DNA from 2 places in the Gordonia sp. NPDC003422 genome. Region 2 is predicted to be linked to the other one. Evidence: riboswitches for the same ligand, from Rfam matches in the RefSeq annotation. Region 2 holds a riboswitch; the other holds the start of a gene.
The links. A riboswitch is a leader RNA that binds a small molecule or an ion and turns the genes downstream of it on or off. The one in region 2 is predicted to bind S-adenosylmethionine.
Positions count from the first base shown of each region.

Region 1 (7,088 bases), on a different contig from region 2:
GTCATCAGGGCGATCAGCAGCGTGCGACGCGACATGCGTGCGGTCAGTGCCGCGATCAGAGGCGCACCCACGACGACGCCGAGCGCGTAGGCGGAGATGACGTAGCCGGCGGTGGGTTCGCTGACCTCGAGCGACTCGGCGATGTTGGGCAGCAGCCCCATGGCCACGAACTCGGTGGTGCCGATCCCGAAGCCACCCAGCGCGAGCGCGATGATCGCCCACCGACGCACGGTCGACGAGGTGTCGGCTGCTACCGGGCTCTGCGAGCGCTGATCGAGGGTTTGCTGACCGGGGGCGATCTGAGACATGCTCCAAGCCAACGACGCGCACAGCCCGCACGATTCCCCGACCACGCGTGAATTCCTTCACACGTTGACCGTGCGCTCGTCAGCCGATTCTGGGCGGTGGAGCCATCCAGGTGCCGTTGGTGGCGTGCCTCCATGGGTCGCTGGCCATCGGCTGGTCGGCGTCGGGTCCGTAGCGGGTGTGACGCAGGCTGAATCGGAACACACTCAGCACGAGCGTCGGGATCAGCGCGTTGTCTGGTGGACGCACCGAGTCACAGATGGGGTCTCCGACGATGCAGACTTCGACTACGCGGCTTGTGAGTCGCCCAAACCCGCCGGGACGAGAACCGGTCATGGTGAGGCCGTTGTACACCGTCGTGTTCGGGAACAGGGTCTCCACGCCGGCACCCTTCACACCGGGAACCGGGTCACGGCGGGGGTCTGCGTACAGTTCGACGCGCAGTTTGTCGGCCGGGAGCCTGAGTGTCACCGGACCCTTCGGCGTCTGGATCGGACGTGCGTTACCGGCAGCAGAAACCACATCGCCGACGATGCGCGATCCCTGCGAGAAAGCCACCAGCGCAAGAGGTTTGGAAGGGCAGGCGCGCACCCACCAATCGAGCAACCGGGCCAGACGCGGCACGGCCAGCCGCACGTTGTCGTCGTAGGACGACGCCCCCAGCGGCCAGATGGTCGCCGGATAGACCAACGTGTGAGCCCGATATCCCATGCGCTGATAGCGCGCCACCGCGGGCGTCGTGTCGGGCGGCGGGTCGTCGTTGGTGCCGTTGACCACGACGACGAGCCCCTTCCCGGCGCACGCGTCGCTCGGACGAGCCTGAGCCGACGCAGTCGTGAGCAGAGCGGCGAGCATTGCTGTCAACAGCACGACGATCGTTGCTGATCTGGTTGTCATGCGGTCCCCCGACCTTGTGTTTCTACTTCTCAGCTGTCGTCTGAGTCGTCGCCGCCAGAAGGCGCGTTGCCGTTGCCGGACGGTGTGTTGCCGTCGTTCTTCTTCTCGCCGTCCTTCTTCTCGCCGTCCTTCTTGTCGCCGGCATCGTTGTCGGTGACGTTCTGATCGGGGTCGGCACCCGCCTCGCCGTCCGGCTCGCCGCCCTCGCCAGCGGGAGGTGTCTGCCCGCCCTGGTTACCGGCGTTCTCATTGCCGGGTCCTGGCGTGCCAGGGTTCTGGTTCTCGGGGTCCGGGGCGCCTGGGTCGCCCTCACCGTTGCCTTCGGGGCCGGGAGTGTTATTGACCACCGGCTGGTTTGATTGCGGAACAACAGGATCGTTCTTCTTTGCGCCCTCGTCGTCGCCATTCGGCGGGTTGCCAGTGTCATCGCCGGCAGGGGGAACGACAGACTCGTCAGGCGTTGTTTGGCGAAGCGCAGTCACCTGCTGCCCCTCGTCGGCAGCTTCATCGTCCGCTGGCTCTCCGGGTGTGTCAGCCAGGCTGTACAAGGCGTTGACCGCGTTAGTCACCTGCAGTGTGTTCGCAGTGTGATTTGGCGGCTCGATATACGGCGTCGGCGCGACGATGTCGAGCCCCGACCAGTAGCGGACGACGTTCACGGGATATAGCGCGATGCTCACCACGCTCTTCGCGAACTCTTCGACGCCACGCTTGATCAGCGCAGGCTGCAGACCCACGATGCCGTCGATGATGTCGGTGACGACGAACAGGCTGGGCAAGTACGCACCGTAGCCAAGCTTCGGCAGTGGCGGCAGTAGGCCGCCCACGAGTCGAGTGAGATCACCGAAGTGCGCGAGTTCCAGACCGAACGGGATGTCGAGGGTCGGACGGCCCTTCAGGAAATCGGGGACGGTGAGCGCGCTCAGCCCGATAGCGTCTGCGCCCTGCTGGATCAGTTCGACCAACGCAGAGGTGGCGGAGACTCGGCAGATGTGGTCTTCGCAGACAACTGTGCGCCCTGACGTCCAGACACCGTTTTCCCCAAGGTCCGGGTCTCGGAACATCTGGTACGGGTACAGCCCATGCTTGGTGAAGTAGCCAAGCAGGCCGTCGATCGCGCCGATGGGGTCATACAGCGGATCGGGCAGGTCGCAGATCGGATCACCGTCGACGCAGACCGACGTGACTCGCCCGTCGAGCGTCCCGAAGCCCGAATCCTCATCGTCGGTGCCGCGCGAGCCTTGCATCGTGAGACCGGGGATGACGCCGATCAACGACAGCTCGATACCCCGACCCTCTTTGTTGCCCGCTTGCCGGGGATCGGAATACAACTCACCCGAAATCTGATCCGCTTCGATGTCGACATACACGGGCTCAGCTACTCGCTCGCCGGCCTCATTGATGTAATTGCCATCTTTGTCGACGAGGACGCCCTGAACCTTCTTATTGTTCGCGTCGGCTTGGCCAATCTGAGACAACACGTCTCCCGCGACACGAGCACCTTGCGAGTAGCCCGTCACGACCACAGGTTTGCCCGAACCACACGAACTCTGATAGCTCGCGACCGCAGACCTGGTCGCCGCTTCACCCTGACTCACACTGTCGTCGTAGCCAGCGGCGCCAAGCGGCCACAGCGTCGTCGGGTAGTCCGCATAAATTATCTCGTAGTCTTTGGGATTGCCTTCGTCGTCGACGCCTTTGTATCGCGTGTCGTCATCCGCAGTGTCCGGCTTACCGTCAGGGCCGACGCCGGTGTATCGCTGCGTGACCCCGACGAGCCCCTTCGCATCGGGATCATTCGTCCCGCCAACAACAACCACTGCGCCAGCCTTGCTGCAGTCGTAGCCATTCTTGGTCGTTTCCTCTGCATACGCGACACCGCCCGGCAAGCAGTACGCAATCACCACCGCAAGCGCGGATACGAGCGCGACCAGCACGACGGCCGATCGGTGCGACACAGAGAAGTTGGATGAAGGGGATCCGGCTGCGGCGACGGGCCGATCATACATTTGTTCCAGTCTTTCGTCCAACCCGGGACGCAGAGCGGGGGGGGTTTCTGTCGAGACCCGGGGCTGAGATGATGTTAGATCCACGATCGCGAAACGCGAAGTATAAGTAGCAAAGCTAACGATCTCGAACTGGGCTTTTGGGATACGGATTCATGCAGTTCACCCGGTCGGACTACAGCCCTCCGAGGTTCGACCCACCCCGAGTAGGAGGGTTCTCTCGGACAGATCCGCGTGTTATATCCTTGACGCCAGGTCATGAGCATCAGCGCCAAGCCCCGGCTCGCTGATCGGCAACCCTCCAACCGCGGTGGGGTGCTCCGGGTGATGACCGGGTTGTGGGACCGCGAAAGCGACTCCCCGGCAAGCGCGGGTCCGAAGGTCGGACCCCAACAGGGTCAATTCCCTGCCGACCGTAGAAAGAGATCACTCCCCCATGTCTGACGTAGCCAACGACGGCCAGAATCCAGCGGACAACTGGAGCTTCGAGACCAAGCAGATCCACGCCGGCCAGGGTCCCGACCCGGCGACCAACGCACGCGCACTGCCGATCTACCAGACCACGTCTTACACGTTCAACGACACCACCCACGCCGCCAACCTCTTCGGCCTCGCCGAACCCGGCAACATCTACACGCGCATCATGAATCCGACGCAGGATGCCGTCGAGCAGCGGATTGCCGCTCTCGAGGGTGGCGTCGCAGCTCTGCTGCTGGCGTCGGGTCAGGCCGCCGAGACCTACGCGATCCTCAACATCGTGGAGACCGGCGGACACGTGGTGTCGAGCCCGCGTCTGTACGGCGGGACCTACAACCTCTTCCACTACACCCTGCCCAAGCTGGGCATCGAGGTGAGCTTCGTCGACGATCCCGAGGATCTCGACTCGTGGCAGGCCGCCATCCGCGACAACACCCGCGCACTGTTCGGTGAAACCATCTCCAACCCGAACAACGAAATCCTCGACGTCGAAGGTATTTCCGAGGTCGCCCACCGCAACGGACTGCCCCTCATCGTCGACAACACCGTTGCCACGCCGTACCTGCTGAACCCGCTCGCCCACGGCGCCGACATCGTGGTGCACTCGGCCACCAAGTACATCGGCGGCCACGGCACCGCGATCGGTGGCGTGATCGTCGACGGCGGCACCTTCGACTGGCGCGTGCAGCGCGACGGTCAGGACCTGTTCCCCGGCTTCACCACCCCCGACCCCAGCTACCACGGCGCCGTGTTCGCCGACCTGGGCGCGCCCGCCTACGCACTCAAGGCACGCGTGCAGTGGTTGCGTGACACCGGTGCGGCCATCTCGCCGTTCAACGCCTTCCTGCTCGCACAGGGCCTGGAGACGCTGAGCCTGCGCATCGAGCGGCACGTGGCCAACGCCCAGCGGGTCGCACAGTTCCTCAACGAGCACGCACAGGTCGAGTCGGTCGCCTACGCCGGCCTGACCAGCTCACCGTGGTACGAGCGCGGCCAGAAGCTGCTCCCCAAGGGACAGGGCGCGATCATCGGCTTCGAGATCGCCGGCGGCGTCGACGCGGGCAAGAAGTTCGTCGACGCGCTGACCCTGCACAGCCACGTCGCCAACATCGGCGACGTGCGTTCGCTGGTCATCCATCCGGCGTCGACGACGCACAGCCAGCTCGTCCCCGACGAGCAGCTGGCCGCCGGCGTCACCCCGGGCCTCGTGCGGCTCGCGGTCGGCATCGAAGGGATCGACGACATCCTGGCCGACCTCGAAACCGGATTCGCGGCAGCGAAGTAACGACAGACAGGAGTGTGGCAGCGGTGTCGGTGAGCATCGACCGGCGGACGGAACAAGCCGATCAGCCCGACTGGGAGAACGCCCCAGACGGGCAGCTGATCAGCGTCCCGGTCGGGTCGATACCGCTCGACAGCGGCGAGCAGATCGACAACGTCACCCTGGCGTTCCAACGCTGGGGGACGTTGTCGCCGTCGCGCGACAACGTGATCCTCACTCTGCATGCGCTGACCGGGGATTCGCACGTCACCGGCCCCGCCGACGCACATCACGCCTCCCCCGGATGGTGGGACGGACTGATCGGCCCCGGCTGCGCCATCGACACCGACGAGTGGTGCGTGATCTCCGCCAACGTCCTCGGCGGCTGCCGTGGATCCACGGGTCCCGCGTCACTCGACGCCGACGGGGTTCCGTGGGGTTCGCGCTTCCCCCAGATCAGCGTGCTCGACCAGGTCAGGGCCGAGGTCGCACTCATGGACCGACTCGGAATCCGCAGCGTCGGAGCGGTTCTCGGCGGTTCGATGGGAGGTGCGCGGGCTCTCGAGTGGGCAATCGAATACCCCGACAGAGTGCGCAGCGCACTGGTGCTCGCCGTCGGTGCACGAGCCACCGCCGACCAGATCGGCACGCAGACAACACAAATCGCCGCCATCAAGGCCGACCCGAACTGGCAGGGCGGTGACTACCACGCCACCGGTGCACAGCCGTTGACCGGCATGGGTATCGCGCGGCGCATCGCACATCTCACCTACCGCAGCGAGGTGGAACTCGACGAGCGGTTCGCGAATGCACCTCAGGGCGACGAAAACCCATTGGAGGGTGGACGTTACGCGATGCAGAGCTATCTCGAGCACCAAGCCGAGAAGCTCAAGGAACGATTCGATCCGGGCAGCTACGTCGTCCTCAGCGAAGTACTCAACCACCACGACGTCGGACGCGGACGCGGTGGCGTCACGGCAGCGCTCAACTCGTGTCAGGTGCCGACCATTGTCGGCGGCATCGACTCAGATCGCCTGTACCCGTTGCGGTTACAGGTCGAACTCGCCGAGGAACTCGGCAACTGCGTCGGCGGGCTGCAGGTCCTCCGCTCCGACAAGGGGCACGACGGCTTCCTCACCGAGTTCGACGCTATCAGCGACCTGCTCAAGCAGACGGTGAACCTCGCGCGCACCTGAGCCGACCGCCTGAGAGGTGAGGGGCCCTTCCGCTCCCTGAGGTGCTCGAGGCGCTAGCCGAGAGCCTCGAAGGGCAAGTGAGACAGAGTGCTTCGACGACCAAGGAGCGACGGTCACCAGGCCTTCGAGGTCCTCGCTAGCGCTCGTCGCACCTCAGGCAGCGATAGAAAGCGCCAGCAGCGGCGGCGGGCGGCCTCGACGCTCGTACATAGCCGGCGGAAGGGAAGCTCAGCGCGCGGGAGTGGTACTCGGTGTGGTCGGCCCGGTAGGAGGCGTCGCCGATCGACTCGGCGCCTGACGCAGCGGCGACACCGGCGGAGGGGGCGGCGTCTTGGTCGTCTGGGGCAGAATCCCCGGCGGGAGCAGGCCCGGCGGTATGGTCGGCGGGGTACTCTTCGGCGGAAATGGCAACGAGGGCAACGGGAACGGCGACAACGTGCGCGTGGTGGTCGACTGTGTGGTGGTCTGCGTCAGCTCGGTGGTAGCCCAGCCCGGCGGGTCGGTCACCCCGGGTTGGGTGTAGGTCGGCGGGGGCACCGGCACGAACGTCGTCGGCAGGGTGGTGGTCGTGGTCAGTGTGCGCTCGGTGGTCGCCGGCATCGAGGTCCCCACGGGTCGGCTGACGACCGAGGACGTCGCGGGTAGCGGCGTCGGCTCGGGCACATTGTTTCCGGTGAGCGACGAACTCACCGCGTAGATCGTCATCATGGCAGCTGCGAGAATCGCGCCTGCCACGGCAAGTGGTGTGGTGGACAGCCATTCGCGATCTCGGCGACCGCCGATGAACGCCAGCCGAGCGACGCCGACCCGGTTGTATTGCGCGAGGAGCGCGGCGCCCGTCGCCGAGGCCAGCTCTGGCGACGCCGGCCGGATGACCTCGAGGCCGGAGTCGTCGGCCATCCCCTCGATGACCGGCAGGTTCGCCAGACCACCGACGAGGACGAC
Region 1 is NZ_JBSFQL010000002.1:203,363-210,450, forward strand. Features, by position in the region: gene ACWDTF_RS02650 (MFS transporter) at 1-308, opposite strand, end outside; gene ACWDTF_RS02655 (hypothetical protein) at 388-1,203, opposite strand; gene ACWDTF_RS02660 (cutinase family protein) at 1,233-3,212, opposite strand; SAM riboswitch class IV at 3,464-3,585, shown strand; gene ACWDTF_RS02665 (bifunctional o-acetylhomoserine/o-acetylserine sulfhydrylase) at 3,646-4,971, shown strand; gene metX (homoserine O-acetyltransferase MetX) at 4,995-6,143, shown strand; gene ACWDTF_RS02675 (Hsp70 family protein) at 6,372-7,088, opposite strand, start outside.
Region 1: linked by a shared signal. The riboswitch ahead of ACWDTF_RS02665 (bifunctional o-acetylhomoserine/o-acetylserine sulfhydrylase) and the one ahead of ACWDTF_RS01620 (aminotransferase class V-fold PLP-dependent enzyme) in region 2 are both predicted to bind S-adenosylmethionine.

Region 2 (7,088 bases):
TCAATCCCTGATCGACGAGTTGCGCGACGTATCGGCTGACGGTCGACGGATCGGCGCGCAGGGATTCCGCGACCTCCCGCGACCGCATCGACTGCCTCGCCAGATGGAACAGGGCCTTGTACGCAGCTGTCTCGAACTCCCCGTCGGGCGTGCGGAACGTGGTGTGCACGGCTCGGTCGCGGATACGCAGATAGCGGGCGAGGGTGTCGAAGAGTTCGTCGATGGGAGCGTCGTCGAGCATCTCGGCCTCCTCGAATCATTATCGGATGCAACTAGTTTCTGACCGCAATTAGTTGCGCGTGGCAAGTATGCGCTCGGGAGGCAGCCCAGGCAAATGCCTCTATAAGATCGGAACCCGTGACCCCTCAGCCGCCGCCGATTCCGTCAGGTTCCCGCCCACATTTCACGTCGATGCCCGACCTGGCACTTCGAGACCTGGGCGGCGCGGTGGTCTGGACCAACGACGACCTGTTCGCCGAGAGCCAGAACCTCATCAAGACACCGCCTGCGCAGTACCAACCGGCGACCTTTGGCCACAAAGGACAGGTCTACGACGGCTGGGAGACACGTCGTCGGCGTCGTACCGGCGTCGACCAGGCGATCGTCCGGCTCGGGGCGCCCGGCGTGGTGTACGGCGTGGTCGTCGACACCTCGTGGTTCAAGGGCAACTATCCGCCGTTCATCTCCGTCGAGGCGGCCGCGGTCGAGGGCGTGGTGTCGGCGGAGCAACTGGTCGAGGACACCGAGTGGGTGACCATCGTCGAGAAGCAGGCGGTCGACGGTGACACGCGCAACCCGTTCAAGGTCGACGCCACCAATCGCTTCACCCACGTCCGGCTCACCATGCATCCCGACGGCGGTGTCGCACGTTTCCGAGTGCACGGTCGGGGTGTGCCCGACCCACACTTCTTCCGTTATGGACACTTCGATCTGGCCGCGCTGGAGAACGGTGGCCTGATCACGGCCTGCTCCAACATGTTCTACAGCTCCCCCAACAACCTCCTGATGCCCGGCCGGGCGCGGCACATGGGTGAGGGCTGGGAGACCTCTCGTCGACGCGACGAGGGCAACGACTGGGTGCAGGTGCGCCTGGCCGGGCAGGGACTGGTGAGTCTCGTCGAACTCGACACCAGCTACTTCCTCGGCAACGCGCCGGGGTCGGCGATGGTGCGCGGACGCGACGGCGACGGCGAATGGTTCGAGGTGCTGCCCCGCACCGAACTCCAGCCCGACACCCGGCACCGCTTCGTCCTCGACCTCGACCGCCCCATGACCGAGGCCCGCATGGACATCTACCCCGACGGCGGGATGGCCCGGTTCAAGCTCTACGGCACGCTCACCGACGAATCGCAGGCACGGCTCATCGAACAATGGGAACGTGGCGAGGCCTGAGCACCGAGAGCTCCGTCTCCCCGTCGGAAATCTGTACGCGGGAGGCGCGTCAGCTGCACAGTGCACGTGGTGGCGCTCCCAGGTACAGATTGCCTACAGCGGAACCCCTCAGGCGACCCGACGACGCTCCTCGGCGAAGTACGGCAACACCTGTTCGCGGACGCGGCGCGCCGTGGCCGACCCGTCGATCGGCACCAGGATCACCGCGTCGGCGACCTCGGCGGCGTAGATGTCGCGGATCAGTGTGGTCAGTCCGTGTGCGGTGCCCACGTAGCGGATTGTCTCCGACGCCGACTCGTCACGCGTGGCGTCGGCGTGTGCGACCGCGGCCCGCGCGGACGCAGGCGTCGGGGCTATGGCCACCTCGACCTCCAGTGCCACAGCGAAGTTCGCGGGATCGTGGGTCCCGGATCGCAGCAGCGAACGCGCACGCTGGGCCTCCCGTAACAACTCTCGCCGCACGACGATCGGCAGCGACTGGGCCACGTCGTCGCCCGCGACGGCGACTCGCAACGCCGGACGACCGATGCTGACAGTGGACCGGGCGGGCGTGGTGATGGTCATTTCCGTTGTCCCCCTGTGAATTCGGTGAGTGCGTCGAGCAGTCGATCGATGTCTTCGGTGGTGGTCCCCAAGCCGAAGCTCGCGCGAACAGCACCCTCGGGATGACCCAAGCGCTTCAGAAGCGGATGGGCACAGAACTTTCCGTCGCGCACACCGATGCCGTGGTGGTCGCTCAGGTATTCGGCGACGACGCGCGGCGGCACCCCGTCGACGACGAAACCCGCGATGCCGACCCGATTGCGCGAATCGTCGAAGATGCGCAAAGGCGTGACGCCGTCGATGGCGGCCAGGCCGTCATCGAGTCGGGCCCGGAGCGTCTCGTCGTGCAGGCCTATCGTTTCGGGGCCGAGTTCGGTCAAAGCGTCACACGCTGCCGCGATCGCGATGGCGCCCAGCACATTCGGTGATCCCGCCTCGTGGCGGGCCGGGCCGGTGTGCCACGTTGCGGTGACGCCACCCGCGGAGACGTCGCGGGTGGCACCACCGCCGGCGAGATACGGCGTTGCCGCGTCGAACCAGTCCGGGCGCCCGATGAGCACACCCGCACCGAACGGCGCGTAGGTCTTGTGTCCGGAGAAGACTAGATAGTCGATGCCGTGGCTGACGATCGAGATCGGCTGGTGCGCAACCAGTTGCGCGGCGTCGACCAGGATCCGCGCGCCGTGACGATGGGCGATCGACGCGAGGCGTCCAATCGGCAGCACCTCTCCGGTCACATTCGACGCGGCCGTGACGGCAAGCAGTGCAGCGGGTTTCGACGCCAATTCGGCCTCGAGCGCTATCAGCGTGTCGGCGATGGTGTCGCACGCCTCGACCACCCGACCCCGCACACGAGTGGCCGGATCGAGCGGCGTGGTCCACGGCAGCAGGTTCGCGTGGTGCTCGATGTCGAGGACCACCACGTCGCCCGGGGTGATATGCGCGGCCAGGTTGATGGCGTCGGTGGTGTTGCGGGTGAACACGACGGTGTCGTCGGTGCGGCCCCGCAGGAATCGGCGCACGGTCTCGCGCGACTCCTCGTAGCGGGTGGTGCTGAGCTGCGACAGGTAGCCGGCACCGCGGTGGACGCTGGCGTACTCAGACAGCGAGCGCGTCACGGCGTCGGCGACCGAGGTCAGCGCGGGTGCACTCGCGGCGTAGTCGAGGTTCGCGTAGCGAATGCTCTCGCCGGTGATCAGGGGCACGCACGTGTCGGCGCCGACGACGGGTGCCGCGGCAGCGACGTCGAAGCGTGTCTCGCGAGCGACAGGAAGGACAGCAGTCATGGCAAATACTCCTAGGAATCCGTGCTTGCCGCGTTCACGTCGAAAACGGCCAGGTCGTCACCCGGAGCACCCCACCAACGGAGGAGGGTTGCCGACCAGCGAGCCGGGGCTTGTCACTGGCACTCATGACCTGCACCAAGAGTGACCGACGAGGCCCAGGGGTGTCAATTTTCACTCAGCGTGAGCGGAAATAGGGGTGCACTCACTCGGTAGCGTGAGGGAGTGCAGCCGACCGACCCGACCGTGTTCGTCCTCTCCCGACCCCGTGGCACCGTGCGCGCCCACGGCGTAGCGCGGCGATTCACCGAGGTCGACGCCGCGTCGGCCGCATTGCGATCGGGCCAGATCAGGTCGCTGACCGGGGCCATCGGTTTCGACCCACACGACGCAGTAGCCCTCGTCGCACCGAACCGGCTCGACTTCGACGACGCACCGCTGGGCGGTCGACCCGCGACGCCACGGACCGTGGTCGCCCAGAGTTTTCACCCGGACGCCGCCGAACACCGCGACCGGGTCGCGAACGCGATCAAGAGCATCGTCGCCGGCGAGGTCGACAAGGTGGTGTTGGCCCGACGAGTCGACCTCGAGGTCGATCCGCCGGTAGACCCTGGCGAGCTGGTCGAGGTGTTCGCGGGCGGCAATGCCGGGCACAACGCATTCGCCGTCGACCTCGGCACCGGCGCATGGTTGCTCGGCGCAAGCCCAGAGATGTTGTTGCGCAAGCACGGTCGCGAGGTCACGTGTCATCCGTATGCCGGGTCGGCGCCGCGGTCGGACGACCCGACCGCAGACGCCGCCGCCGCCGAGCGACTCGCCGCGTCTGCCAAGGACCGCGCCGAGCACGCCTTCGTCGTCGACCACATCCGCGAACGACTGGCCCAGCTCTGCGACCACGTCGACGCACCGCCGGAACCCGAGATCAGTTCTACCGGGGAATTGTGGCATCTGGCCACGCCGATCCGTGCGACACTGCGTGACCCGGCGACCACCGCCCTCGACCTCGCGCTACTCCTCGGCCCGACACCAGCGGTGTGCGGCACACCGAGTGATGTTGCGGCAGAGATGATTCGGGAGATCGAAGGTGATCGAGGCTTCTACGCCGGCGCGCTCGGCTGGTGCGACGCGCACGGCGACGGCGAGTGGATGGTCACCATCCGGTGCCTCGAACTGGCCGCCGACCACCGGCACCTTCGCACCTGGGCGGGTGGCGGCATCGTCGCCGACTCCGACCCGCAGGCCGAACTGGACGAGACGGCCGTCAAACTGCGCACCGTTCTGAACGCGCTCGGTGTCGGTGACTACGGCTGATCGCGCCACAGGCTTGGCCCTCTGAAATCCGCCCACCGAAACCTGCACCGGAAATCCGCCCGAGGCAGACGACCCGTTGACATATCGTCGACGACACCGTTCGCCAGGGCGGAAATGCGGGGCGGTATTCAGGAGCAGGCCGGGCGGACCGCGTCAGCCCAACGCGCGGTCGAGGTCTTCGATGAGATCGTCGGTGCCCTCTAGCCCGACCGACAGTCGCACCACCGAGTCGCCGAGTCCGATCGCCGCACGCCCTTCCGGTCCCATCGCACGATGAGTGGTGGTTGCCGGGTGCGTGATCAGCGACTTCGAGTCTCCGAGGTTGTTGGAGATGTCGATGATGTGCAGGCCGTTGAGCACCTCGAATGCGCGCTTCTTGCCGTCGACGCCGGAGCGGTCGTTGAGCTCGAAGGTCACCACGGTGCCACCGCCACCCATTTGCGACTTCGCGAGGTCGTACTGCGGATGTGATTGCAGGAACGGGTATTTCACCCACCGGACGCGGGTGTCGCGCTCCAGGAATTCGGCGACCCGCAGCGCCGAAGCGACCGACGCGTCGAGGCGCAGCTGCATGGTCTCAAGTCCCTTGACCAGGGTCCACGCGTTGAACGGGCTCATGGCCGGGCCGGTGTGACGCATCAGCGTCTGCACGGGTCCGTCGATGTACTCCTTGGTGCCGAGGACCGCGCCGCCCATCACGCGGCCTTGGCCATCGATGTGCTTGGTCGCGGAGTAGACGATGACGTCGGCCCCGAGATCCAGGCCGCGCTGAAGGAGCGGTGTGGCGAAGACGTTGTCCAGCACCACCTTTGCGCCGGCCGCATGCGCCATCTCCGACACCTTCTCCACGTCGACGAGCACCTGCATCGGGTTCGACGGGGTCTCGAAGAACACCGCGTCGGTCGGTACCGACAGCGCCTGCTCCCACTGGTCGAGGTCCTCGCCGTCGACGAAGACCGTCTCGATACCCCACCGCGGCAGGATCTCGTTGCAGACCACGAAGCACGACCCGAACAGACTGCGGGCCGCCACCAGTCGGTCACCGGTCTTCAGCAGCGCACCCAGCGCGACGAACACCGCGGCCATGCCGCTGGCCGTCGCGAAACACGCCTCGGCGCCGTCGAGCAGACGCAGCCGCTCCTGGAACATCGCGACCGTCGGATTTCCGTAGCGCGAGTAGACAAATCGCTCGTCCTCACCGGTGAACGCCCGCTCGGCCGCCTCCGCCGAGTCGTAGACGTAGCCGCTGGTGAGGTACATCGCCTCCGAGGTCTCGAAGAACCCCGACCGCGCCAGACCACCCCGAACCGCGACGGTCTGCGGCGACACCCCATCAGGTAGCTCGAAAAACTCACTCACGACTGCCTCCGGTCCCTATGGTCGGCCAGCTCACTCACGACTGCCTCCACGGAAGATTCTGGGCGCGCCAACCGACCTGCCCCCGATGATCGTTCTCGTCCAACGCACCCTCGAATCCGTCGAGCACGTTGTAGGCGAGCGCCACCCCGTCGGCGGTCGCGGCCTCCGCGGCGCCGATCGATCGATGACCCGACCGGCACAGGAAGATGACCTCGTGGTCGTCGGCGATGCCGGCATCGCGCAGTTCGGCGACGAACGATTCGTTGTGCGCGCCGTTCGGAAAGGTGTTCCATTCGACGAAAATGGTTCGCTTGCCCAGGATTTCGAGGTCGGGCACACCGACGAAGGACCACTCGGCCTGAGTTCGACAGTCCACCAGCACGGCCTTGGGATTGTTCTCCAACTTCTCCCAGGCCTGCTGCGGGGTCAGGTCTCCTGCATAGGTCACGAGCTGCACACCTTCCACTCGCCGTTCTCGCGCACCACGATCGTCGGCGTCGTGGTCACCTTGTCGGATGAGTCCTTGCGATGCCAATGTACTTGCGCGGTGGCACGGTCACCTTCGACCGTCAGGTCGGTGATCTCCGGGATCTGGATCGGGTTGTCCTTGAGGTCCTGATTCTGTGCGACGAACGCCTGCTCGGTGATGAACTCCGGCGACGCGAGGTCAGCCGCGCACGTGTGCTCCCGATACGCCGCGTAGTTCGCGCCGTTGCGTGCGGTGTAGAAATCGTTGATCGCGTACTGCACCTGGGCCGTCTCACTGGCCCGGTCCTCCGCAGGTCGGAACAGATACGACAACGCGACCCCACCGACGAGCAGGACCACCGCGCCGAGCGCGACGAAGAACGGCCACGCATTCCGCCAGGACTTCGGGGCCGGCTCCTCCTCGATCGGCTCGGGCTTCACCTGCTTTGACACGCGGCAATCCTATCGACACCACATCTGTGTCCGATCGCACGGTCATCGGGCGCCGATCGTCGGCTTGGAAGTGAGGTGACCCTCACAGAGATTTTGGGGTGTGACGTCCCAGCGCCTACCGTAGAAGGGATAACCACAGCCGGACACGTTCGCACCGGCCACCACCGACAACGAGGAACGCCTCCGAGATGACCGACCAGAGCCGACCACTACGGGTCGCCATTGTTGGCGCAGGGCCCGCCGGGATCTACGCTGCCGACGCCCTGATGAAGTCCGACA
Region 2 is NZ_JBSFQL010000001.1:382,954-390,041, forward strand. Features, by position in the region: gene ACWDTF_RS01605 (MarR family transcriptional regulator) at 1-241, opposite strand, end outside; gene alc (allantoicase) at 412-1,392, shown strand; gene ACWDTF_RS01615 (hypothetical protein) at 1,501-1,956, opposite strand; gene ACWDTF_RS01620 (aminotransferase class V-fold PLP-dependent enzyme) at 1,953-3,221, opposite strand; SAM riboswitch class IV at 3,238-3,352, opposite strand; gene ACWDTF_RS01625 (isochorismate synthase) at 3,465-4,529, shown strand; gene ACWDTF_RS01630 (O-succinylhomoserine sulfhydrylase) at 4,683-5,888, opposite strand; gene ACWDTF_RS01635 (rhodanese-like domain-containing protein) at 5,923-6,336, opposite strand; gene ACWDTF_RS01640 (Rv0361 family membrane protein) at 6,333-6,809, opposite strand; gene ACWDTF_RS01645 (FAD-dependent oxidoreductase) at 6,998-7,088, shown strand, end outside.